One region of the Pseudoduganella aquatica genome, then DNA from elsewhere that is predicted to be linked to it. Evidence: predicted binding sites of a transcription regulator. Region 1 holds the regulator's gene; each other region holds the start of a gene.

Evidence for each region. The regulator sigma-54, encoded in region 1, starts transcription at its own class of promoters, with help from an activator protein. The targets are predictions, from matches to a motif close to TGGCANGNAANCTGCTTT.
Region 2: a site for sigma-54 is predicted at 1,983-2,000, ahead of KT882_RS25285 (PEP-CTERM sorting domain-containing protein). Genes of this name have one in related genera too.
Region 3: a site for sigma-54 is predicted at 1,206-1,223, ahead of KT882_RS01420 (PEP-CTERM sorting domain-containing protein). Genes of this name have one in related genera too.

The regions. Positions count from the first base shown of each region.
Region 1 is NZ_CP086370.1:1,001,933-1,005,203, reverse strand. It holds gene KT882_RS04455 (enoyl-CoA hydratase/isomerase family protein) at 1-542, opposite strand, end outside; gene hpf (ribosome hibernation-promoting factor, HPF/YfiA family) at 638-994, opposite strand; gene KT882_RS04445 (RNA polymerase factor sigma-54) at 1,064-2,548, opposite strand; gene lptB (LPS export ABC transporter ATP-binding protein) at 2,564-3,271, opposite strand, start outside.
Region 2 is NZ_CP086370.1:5,668,524-5,671,794, forward strand. It holds gene KT882_RS25275 (M48 family metalloprotease) at 1-849, shown strand, start outside; gene KT882_RS25280 (surface-adhesin E family protein) at 849-1,286, shown strand; gene KT882_RS25285 (PEP-CTERM sorting domain-containing protein) at 1,330-1,941, opposite strand; gene KT882_RS25290 (XdhC family protein) at 2,128-3,153, shown strand; gene KT882_RS25295 (DMT family transporter) at 3,235-3,271, shown strand, end outside.
Region 3 is NZ_CP086370.1:329,952-333,222, forward strand. It holds gene KT882_RS01410 (MFS transporter) at 1-506, shown strand, start outside; gene KT882_RS30630 (hypothetical protein) at 503-625, shown strand; gene KT882_RS01415 (arsinothricin resistance N-acetyltransferase ArsN1 family B) at 629-1,120, opposite strand; gene KT882_RS01420 (PEP-CTERM sorting domain-containing protein) at 1,263-1,811, shown strand; gene arsH (arsenical resistance protein ArsH) at 1,812-2,525, opposite strand; gene KT882_RS01430 (aquaporin) at 2,522-3,190, opposite strand; gene KT882_RS01435 (arsenate reductase ArsC) at 3,187-3,271, opposite strand, start outside.

The DNA of each region.
Region 1 (3,271 bases):
GCGTCGGCAGCGCCCACGGTCAGTCCGGTGAGGCCCAGGTAGCGCCCCAGGCTGCCCGGCGCGTGCGACAGGAAATGGCTGCCGCCCACGTCCGGGAACAGGCCGATGTTCACTTCCGGCATGGCCATCTTGGTACGGTCCGTCACGATGCGCACGCCGCAGCCGGGGCCGCCCTGCGAGATGCCCATGCCGCCGCCCATCACCACGCCGTCCATTAATGCGATATACGGTTTAGGGTAATAGTGGATCAGGTGGTTGAGGGCATATTCCTCGGTGAAGAAGTCCTCCAGCAGCGCGCTGCCTCCCTGCGGCGTGGCGTTCCCCACTTCATGGAAGAAGCGGATGTCGCCGCCGGCGCAAAAGGCCTTCTCGCTGCTGCTGCGGATGACGACGGCGGCCACGGCGCTGTCGTCGCGCCAGGCCAGCAGGGCGGCGGTCAGCGCGCGCACCATGTCGAGGGAGAGGGAGTTGAGCGCCTTGGGGCGGTCGAGGGTGATGATGCCGGCGCCGTTGGCAACCTGGGTGATGACGTGCTCGCTCATGGCTGATTGTCTCTATGATTGTTAGACAGCCATTTTAGCGCGGGCGCAAAAAAGGGCGCCAGATGCGCCCTTTGTTGGGAGTGCCGGTGACCGTCTTATGCGGTGGCGGCTGGCTCGTAGGTGTCCGGGAGATGCTTGATGGCGTCGTGGCCATGCTCCTGCACTTTGGCCTTGTACTTCATGACTTGGCGGTCCAGTTTGTCGATCAGCGTATCGATGGCAGCATACAGGTCTTGCGACAGGCTTTCCACGTACACAGTCTTGCCGGACATGCGCAGGTTGATCTCGGCTTTTTGCCTTTTGTCTTTCTCGGTGAGGTTATCTACAGTCAGGATGACAGCAATATCAATAACTTGATCGAAATGGCGCTTTACCCGTTCCAGCTTGTTCTGCACGTATTCACGGATGGCGGGGGTCACTTCGAGATGATGTCCACTGATGGTGAGATTCATACACACTCCTAAAGATAAGGGCTCATGCGCTATCGAATGTTATTTGAGCGCAGGGGAACCCAAGTAAAACTACAAAGCTTTACGCAGACTTACCGGAGGGATTTTCAAGGCTTCGCGATATTTGGCAACAGTCCGTCGCGCAATTACCATGCCCTGTTCTCCCAGCATGTCCGCAATCTTACTGTCGGATAAAGGATTTTTCGGGTCTTCTGCTCCTGTCAGTTGCACTATCAGCGCCCGTATCGCCGTCGAGGATGCTTCTCCTCCTGCTTCGGTGGCGACGTGGCTGCCAAAGAAATATTTCAACTCAAACATCCCATGCGGAGTCAGCATGTATTTCTGAGTTGTTACCCGAGAAATAGTGCTCTCGTGTAGTCCCAGTGTATCAGCAATTTCACGCAACACAAGGGGTCTCATGGCAACCGCGCCATGGCTGAAAAAGTTCTTTTGTCTTTCTACTATCGCTTGCGCCACGCGCAGTATCGTGTCGAAACGCTGGCGCATATTCTTGATCAGCCACTTGGCTTCCTGCAGCTGCGCGCCCATGGCCGACTCGCCTTTTCCCTGCTTGAGCATGTTGGCGTACAGCGCGTTCACGCGCAGGCGCGGCATCACGTCGTTGTTCAAGGAGACCTGCCAGCCATTGCGCGCCTTCTTCACGATCACGTCCGGCACCACGTAGTCGGACACGTCGGAAGCGAACTCGGCGCCCGGGTGCGGGTTGCACTGGCGGATCACCGCTTGCGCTTCGCGCAGGTCCTCGTCGTCGCAATCGAGGGCTTTTTTCAGCTTGTTGAATTCGCGCTGCGCGAACCAGGCCAGGTGCTTTTCCACGATGCAGATGGCCATGCGTCGCGTGACCAGCGGCACGCCGGGCATGCGCTTGATCTGCAGCGCCAGGCACTCGGAGGCGCTGCGCGCGCCCACGCCGATGGGGTCGAAACTTTGCAGCAGGGTCAGCGCCGTTTGCAGCTCCTCCAGCTCCACGTCCGCCTCTTCCGGCAGGCGCGCATGGATCTCTTCCAGCGGCTCTTCCAGGTAGCCGTTCTCGTCCAGCGCGTCGATGATCAGCTCCATCAGCACGCGGTCGCGCGGCTGCTGCACGGTCACGCGCATCTGCTCCATCAGGTGCTCGCGCAAGGTGCAGTGGCTCGCTTCGAGCTGCGGGCGCGAGTCCTCGTCGTCCGGCGCCTTGCTGCGGCCGGCGTCGCTCCAGTCGGTGTCGGCCTCGGCGCCGCTGGCGCTGTCGCCACCGGCGCCGTCGAAGGGGTCGCCCTCGCCGGCCGGCGCGCTGTCCTGCGCCGGCGCGCCCACGTCGGCCGGCGACGCGTCGGCGCCGTCGGACTGGGTCTGGTTGATGGCGCCGTCGCCGAGCAGGCGCAGCGAGCGGTCCAGCGGATCATCCAGGCGCTCCAGCAGCGGGTTCTCGCCCAGCAGCTGTTCCAGTTCCTGGTGCAGCTCCAGCGTGGACAGCTGCAGCAATCGGATCGACTGCTGCAGTTGCGGCGTCAGCGCCAGGTGCTGAGAGGTGCGGAGTTGCAGTGACTGTTTCATGGGCTGGTTCAGGAATTACATGCGGAAGTGTTCGCCCAGGTAGACGCGCCGCACCGATTCATCGGCGATGATGTCGTCCGGACGGCCGGACGCCAGCACGCTGCCCTGGTTAATGATGTAGGCGCGGTCGCAAATGCCCAGCGTCTCGCGCACGTTATGGTCGGTGATCAGCACGCCGATGCCGCGCTCCTTGAGGAAGCGCACGATGCGCTGGATCTCGATCACGGCGATCGGATCGACGCCCGCGAATGGCTCGTCCAGCAGCACGAAGCGCGGGTTGGTGGCCAGCGCGCGCGCAATCTCCACCCGGCGGCGCTCGCCGCCCGACAGCGACAGCGCGGCGTTCTCGCGCAGCTTCTCGATCTGCAGGTCGGCCAGCAGGCGGTCCAGGCGCTCATTGATCTCCTGCTTGGTCAGCGCCTTGCCGTTGACCTTCTGGATCTCCAGCACGGCGCGGATATTCTCCTCCACCGTCAGCTTGCGGAACACCGAAGCCTCCTGCGGCAGGTAGGACAGGCCCAGGGTGGCGCGCTGGTGGATGGGCATGCTCGACACGTCCACGCCGGCGATGTCGATGCTGCCCGCGTCGGACGGCACCAGGCCCACGATCATGTAGAAGGAGGTGGTCTTGCCGGCGCCGTTAGGCCCCAGCAGGCCCACCACTTCGCCGCATTCCACCTGCAGCGACACGTCGTGCACCACCTGGCGCTTGCCGTAGGACTT
Region 2 (3,271 bases), 2.2 Mb from region 1:
AACGCCGACCTGTGCAAGAACATGGCGCGCAACCTGCTCGGCTTCACCGCGCAGAACCGCTACTCCTACCCGGGTGAATACTCCGACGCGGCCAACGCCGTGCTGGGCTACGGCGAACGCCTGCAGGTCAGTTCGGTGCTGGCCGGCAGCGGCGCCGCGCGCGCCGGCCTGCGCAAGGGCGACGGCCTGGTGTCCGTCGAAGGCAAGGCCCTGCCCGGCGGCCCGGACGCCGAATCGCAGGCGGCCGAGGTACTCGGCCCGCTGGTGGGCAAGCAGGCCGCGCTGAACATGACCATCGCCCGCAACGGCGGCAACCAGACGCTGAACGTGCCGGTCACGCGCGCCTGCGCCATCCGCGTCCACCTGGGCAACGCCGACAACATCAATTCCTACGCCGACGGCCAGCGCGTGCTGATCACGCGCGGCATGATGAACTTCGCCCAGAGCGACGAGGCCATCGCCTACGTGCTGGCCAAGGACATCGCCCACAATGTGCTGGGCCACGCCGGCGCCATGCGCAACACCGCCGCCGTGGGCAGCATGATAGACAACCTGGTGCGCACCAAGCCCGACCTGTCCCTGCTGATCGGCAGCGGCGGCCTGAAGCCGGTGCCGCAGGAAATGGACACGGCGGCCGACAGCCTGGCGCTGTACATGCTGGCGCGCGCCGGCTACAGCATCGAGCGCGCCAAGCCCTTCTGGCAGCGCCTGGCGACGCAATATCCGGCCTCGGTCATGAACGGCTACACCGCCCTGCACCCGGCCACCACGGTCCGCTTTGCCGCCATCGACAAGACCGTGGCCGAGATCAAGACCAAGCTGGCCACCAAGAAGCCGCTGGTGCCCTGATGAACCGCGCCGCCCTGCCGCTGCTGGCGGCGCTGCTCACGCTGTCCTGCACCGCACAGGCGGCAAGCAAGGCGCAGGGCGCCAACTGGAGCAAGCTGTCCGGCAACGGCGCCGCCACCCTCTACGTGGACAAGGCCAGCGTGGCCAAGGTGGACGACGGCGCCGAGGGCGCGCGCAAGGCCTGGACCCTGGTCTCCTACAGCAAGCCGCAAACCTCCGCCGACGGCAAGACCTACCGCTCGCTCAAGGCGCAATACCTGTATTCCTGCAAGGAGCACAGCGTGACCCTGCTGGCGCAAACCTTCTACCCGGCCACGCTGGCGCGCGGCGAAGCGGTCGGCAACTTCAAGTACGAGCAATACGACGCGGAACAGCCCGCAGCGGGCAGCCATACCGACACGGCCTACCGCTACGTGTGCCGCCGCAAGCTGCGCTAAAAAAAACCGGCCTCGCGGCCGGTTCGTTTTTATGCGCGCCGCTTTATGCGCGTTGTTTGCGGCGCAGTGCAGCCAGGCCCGCCAGGCCCAGGCCGAACAGGGCTATGCTGCCAGGTTCAGGCACGGCGGTGATCTTGGTGCTGAAGTAGGCAACGTTCTGGCTCACCGAATTGCCGGCCCAGATCCAGCGGGCGGTATCGGCGATCTCAGGACGATTTCCCCAGGGCTGCATGCCATCGGCGCCGAGGTTGGTCAGGCTGGTGTACGGCATATTGAAACCCGTGTTGTTGCCCTTCCAGTTGACGGTATTGGTCGTCAGCACGGTGCTGGCATTGGAAAACAGGTGCTTGTCATCGCCCAGGTTGAACTGGCCCAGCAGGCCGGCCGCGTCGGTGGGGCTGGCGTTGTCATCGTAAGCGTAGATGTGCAGGTAGTAGGTAACGCCATTCACCAGATTGGCCGTGCCCGTGATGGTGGTGCCCCAATCCGCGCCGCGGCTGAACTCGGTACCCGTGACGGTATCGCTGGTCGAGATGTAGGCGATGAAGCCGTTATCGACGCTCAGCTTGCTGGTCAGCGTGGTGGCGGCGGCGGAACCGGCCAGCAGCAGGGCGGCAGCGGCGACGGCGGTGCGGGACATGAAACGCTTGCTCATTGTTCTTTCCTATTGGATATTTTTAATCAATGGGAGCCATACAAGCAACAATCATGCCATTTTCTTGAAAACAATATTTTTTACTATAAATCAATAACTTAGGATTTTGGGCAACTTTTTGCCGCTCGCCAGTGTAAAGAATTCCGACAAAAAACGAATCGGCGGCGCCGTAGTATAGTTAAGCCCATGGATAGCATCGACCTCGAAGTACTCAAAACCAGCGCCGCCTGGGTCGCAGCAGGCCACCGCGCCGAGCTCGTCACCGTCATCAAGACCTGGGGCTCCAGCCCGCGCCCGATAGGCGCCACGCTCGCCATTTGCGACGACGGCCGCGTGGTCGGCTCGGTCTCCGGCGGCTGCATAGAAGACGACCTGATCGCCCGCGTGCGCGAACAGGGCATCACGCGCAGCGCGCCGGAAGTGGTCAGCTATGGCATCACGGCCGACGAGGCGCACCGCTTCGGCCTGCCCTGCGGCGGCACCATAGAACTGGCAATCGAACCGCTGGGCGCGCACAGCCGCATCGCCGAGCTGCTGGACATGCTGGAGCAGCGCCAGCTGGTGGAGCGCCGCCTGGACCTGCGCAGCGGCGCCGTGGCGCTGTCCCACACCGGCGTGGGCAATGTGCTGGAGCTGCGCGAAGGGCGCGAACTGGTCACGCAGCACGGCCCGCGCTGGCGCCTGCTCATCATCGGCGCAGGCCAGCTGTCGCGCTTCCTGGCGCAGATCGCCACCGCCATGGACTACCACGTCACCGTGTGCGATCCGCGCGAGGAATACCGCGCCGGCTGGCAGGTGGACGGCGTTCAGCTGGTGCACGCCATGCCGGACGACCTGGTGCTGGAAATGCGCCTGGACCACCGCAGCGCCGTCGTCGCGCTCACGCACGATCCCAAGCTGGACGACCTGGCGCTGATGGAAGCGCTCCGGTCGGACGCCTTCTACGTGGGCGCCATCGGCTCGCGCCTCAACAACGCCAAGCGGCGCGAACGCCTGCAGCTGTTCGACGTGACGGAAGCGCAGCTGGACAAGCTGCATGGTCCCATCGGCCTCTACATCGGCAGCAAGACGCCGGCCGAAATCGCCATTTCCATCCTGGCCGAAATGACGGCGGTGAAGAACGGCGTGCCGGCCGCGTTGCAGGTCAAGCACGCCGCCTCGCCGGAAGCGCCGTCCACGCCGGATGCGCCGAACGCCTGCGTGGTGACCTGAGCGAATTCAAAAGCAAGAACCGGCTGGCGCGTGCGGCGCGCCTGTCGCACAATAGCGCCGCCCACCTCACCGAGTCCGACCATGAGCACTGCCAACCTGCTGCGCCTTTTCCTGCTTG
Region 3 (3,271 bases), 670 kb from region 1:
ATTTCCCGGCCTACCTGCTGGACCAGGGCTTTTCCGCCAACACCGGCGTGATGGCGCTGGCCATCGTGGCGCTGGCGAATGTGGCGGGCACCTACTGGTGCGGCAAGCTGGGCAATATCTACCGGCGCAAGCACCTGCTGGCCTGGCTGTACTGCGCGCGCTCGGCGGCCATGCTGCTGTTCATCGCCGCGCCCATCAGCACGGCCAGCATCTATTTGTTCTCCTGCGCCATGGGACTGACGTGGCTGGGCACGGTGCCGCTGACCAACGGGCTGGTGTCGCAGGTATTCGGCGTGAAATACATCTCCACGCTGTTCGGCCTGGTGTTCGTGGGCCACCAGCTGGGCGGCTTCCTCGGCGTGTGGCTGGGCGGCGCCGTGTTCGACGCCACGCACTCCTACGACCTGGTGTGGGCGGCGTCGGTGGGCGTGGGACTGGTGGCGGCGCTGCTGCACTGGCCCATCGACGACCGCGCCCTGGCGGCGCAGCAGATGGCGCCCGCATGAAGCCGCTGCACAACCTGCTGCTGTGGGCGGTGCTGGCGGCGGTGTGCGCCTGGTCCTGGCTGGCGCTGCTGCGGCCGGATAATGTGCTGTCCTTCGCCAGCCTGGCGGCGCTGTGCTGAAAGCTAGGCCAGCTTCAGCTCCCAGTAGCCAACGTCGACCCAGCGGCCGAACTTCATGCCGACCTCGGAAAAGTGCGCCACCTTCCTGAAGCCCATGGATTCGTGCAGCGCCACGCTGGCCTCGTTGGGCTGGGCGATACCGCCTATCACCATGTGCAGGCCGCGCGCGCGCAGCTGGTCGAGCAGCTCGCGGTACAGGCGGGTGCCCACGCCCTTGCGCGGATGCTCCGGCGACACGTAGACGCTGCTCTCCACGGAAAAGCGATAGGCGCTGCGCACACGCCAAGGGGTGGCGTAGGCGTAACCCAGGACGACGCCGTCCTGCTCGCACACCAGCCACGGCAGCTTGGCGCCCACGCTCTCGATGCGGCCCGCCATTTCCCCGGCGGAGACCGGCTCCTCCTCGAAGGAGATGGTGGTGGTGGCGACGTAGTGGTTGTAGATGGCGGCAATGGCGGGCGCATCGGCGGCGGTGGCTGGGCGGATAAGGCTCATGGCAGTGTCGGAAAATTTTACAGTGATGGAATATTTAGCATCAAATAATACATGGACTTCGCCTAAGTTATTGATCTTACATGGATGGAACAATAATTGCTTTAAGATAAAAATCAATATCAATCAACAACTTTTCGCACCCATGAAACTGATCTCCAAACTGGCAATCGCCCTCGCTACCCTGGCCACCTGCGCAGCCGTGCAAGCCACCCCGATGACCTACGCCTTCAACGGCCCGACCTTCACCTCGGTCAGCGGCCCGTACACCACGTCGGACCGCATCACCGGCTATGTGTCGTTCGATTCCAGCCTGCTGAACGCGCAAGGCACGGGCACCATCACCACCAGCTCGAACGGCATCAACAGCGGCATCAAGTGGATGTTCCAGGACGGCTACAACCACTTCGACAACGTGATCACCACCAATGCCTTCACCATCTCGATGAGCTTTACCAACTTCGCCGCCAGCGACTGGTTCATTGACGCCACGCATGGCTGGACCTCGAACGACCTGTATATCGCCGGCTCCAACACCTACGTCAGCATTTTCCAGGGTTCGTGGGCGTCCAGCCCTGGCATTACCGCCGCCAACTTCTCCCGCGTGCCGGAACCAGGCAGCCTGGCGCTGGCCGGCGTTGGCCTGCTGGGCCTGCTCGCCGCGCGCCGCCGCAAGGCCACCGGCCAGGCCTGATCAGATCTTCCCTATCTGGCGGTCGATGGCCTTGACCGCCCGTTCATTGCGCTCGCTGTAGCGGTCGGTCAGGTATGCGGTCCGGCCGCGCAGCAGCAGCGTCATCTTGAACAGCTCCTCCATCACGTCCACCACCCGCTCGTAGTAGGCTGAGGGACGCATGCGGCCATCCTCATCGAATTCCTTGTAGGCCATCGGCACCGAGGACTGGTTGGGAATGGTGAACATGCGCATCCAGCGCCCCAGCAGGCGCAGCGTGTTGACCACGTTGAACGACTGCGATCCGCCGCACACCTGCATCACCGCCAGCGTGCGCCCCTGGCTGGGCCGCAGCGCGCCCTGTTCCAGCGGGATCCAGTCGATCTGGTTCTTCATCACCGCCGTGATGGCGCCGTGGCGCTCGGGGCTGCACCACACCTGGCCTTCGGACCACAAGCTCAGTTCGCGCAGCTCCACCACCTTGGGATGCGTCTCGGGCACGCTGCCGGCCATGGGCAGCTCCATCGGATCGAATATCTTCACCTCGGCCCCAAAGTGCTCCAGGATGCGGGCCGCCTCGTAGACCAGGAAGCGGCTGAAAGAGCGCTCGCGCAGCGAGCCGTACAGCATGAGGATGCGGGGCGGATGGTCCAGCTCGCCCACCGGCGCCAGCTTGGCGAGGGTGGGGGTGTCCAACAGGTCCGGCTTGATGTTGGGCAGGTTGGGGATGCTCATAAAGACTCCTTATTCTCCGCGTACAGCCAGCGGAACAAGACGGTGGCGGCGGCCGCGCCCAGCAGCTGCGCCGCGATGAAGCCGGGCGCGTCCAGGGGACGGATGCCGGCGAAGGTGTCGCTGACGCTGCGCGCCAGCGTGACGGCGGGATTGGCGAACGAGGTGGAGGCGGTGAACCAGTAGGCGGCGGTGATATAGGCCGCCACCGCGAACGGCGTGGCGCCCGGCCGGCTGCGCGTGCAGCCGATGATGACGCCCAGCAGCCCGAAGGTGGCCACGAATTCGCTCCACCACTGGGCCGCGCCGGTGCGCGCATGGGCCGAGGCGGTGTAGGCGTCCAGCCCGAACATGGCGTGCGCGGCGGCCACGCCCGCGAAGGCGCCCGCCAGCTGCGCCGCCAGGTAGGGCAGCACTTCGCGCGCCGGATGCCGGCCCTGCCAGGCGGCCGACAGCGTCACCACGGGGTTGAAGTGCGCGCCGGAGACCGGGCCGAACATCAAAATCAGCGCCACCAGCCCGGCGCCGGTGGCCAGCGCGTTGGCCAGCAGGGCGATGGCGGCATTGCCGCCCGCCAGGCGCTCGGCCATGATGCCGGAACCCACCACCACCGCCAGCAGCAGCGCCGTGCCCAGGCCTTCGGCCACGTAGCGGCGCGCCGGGGTCATGGCAGCAGCGTGCCGATGCGGTCCAGCTCGGCTTTCAGGCGGATGGGATTGTTGACCAGCTGCTCCAGCGGCAGCGCGAAG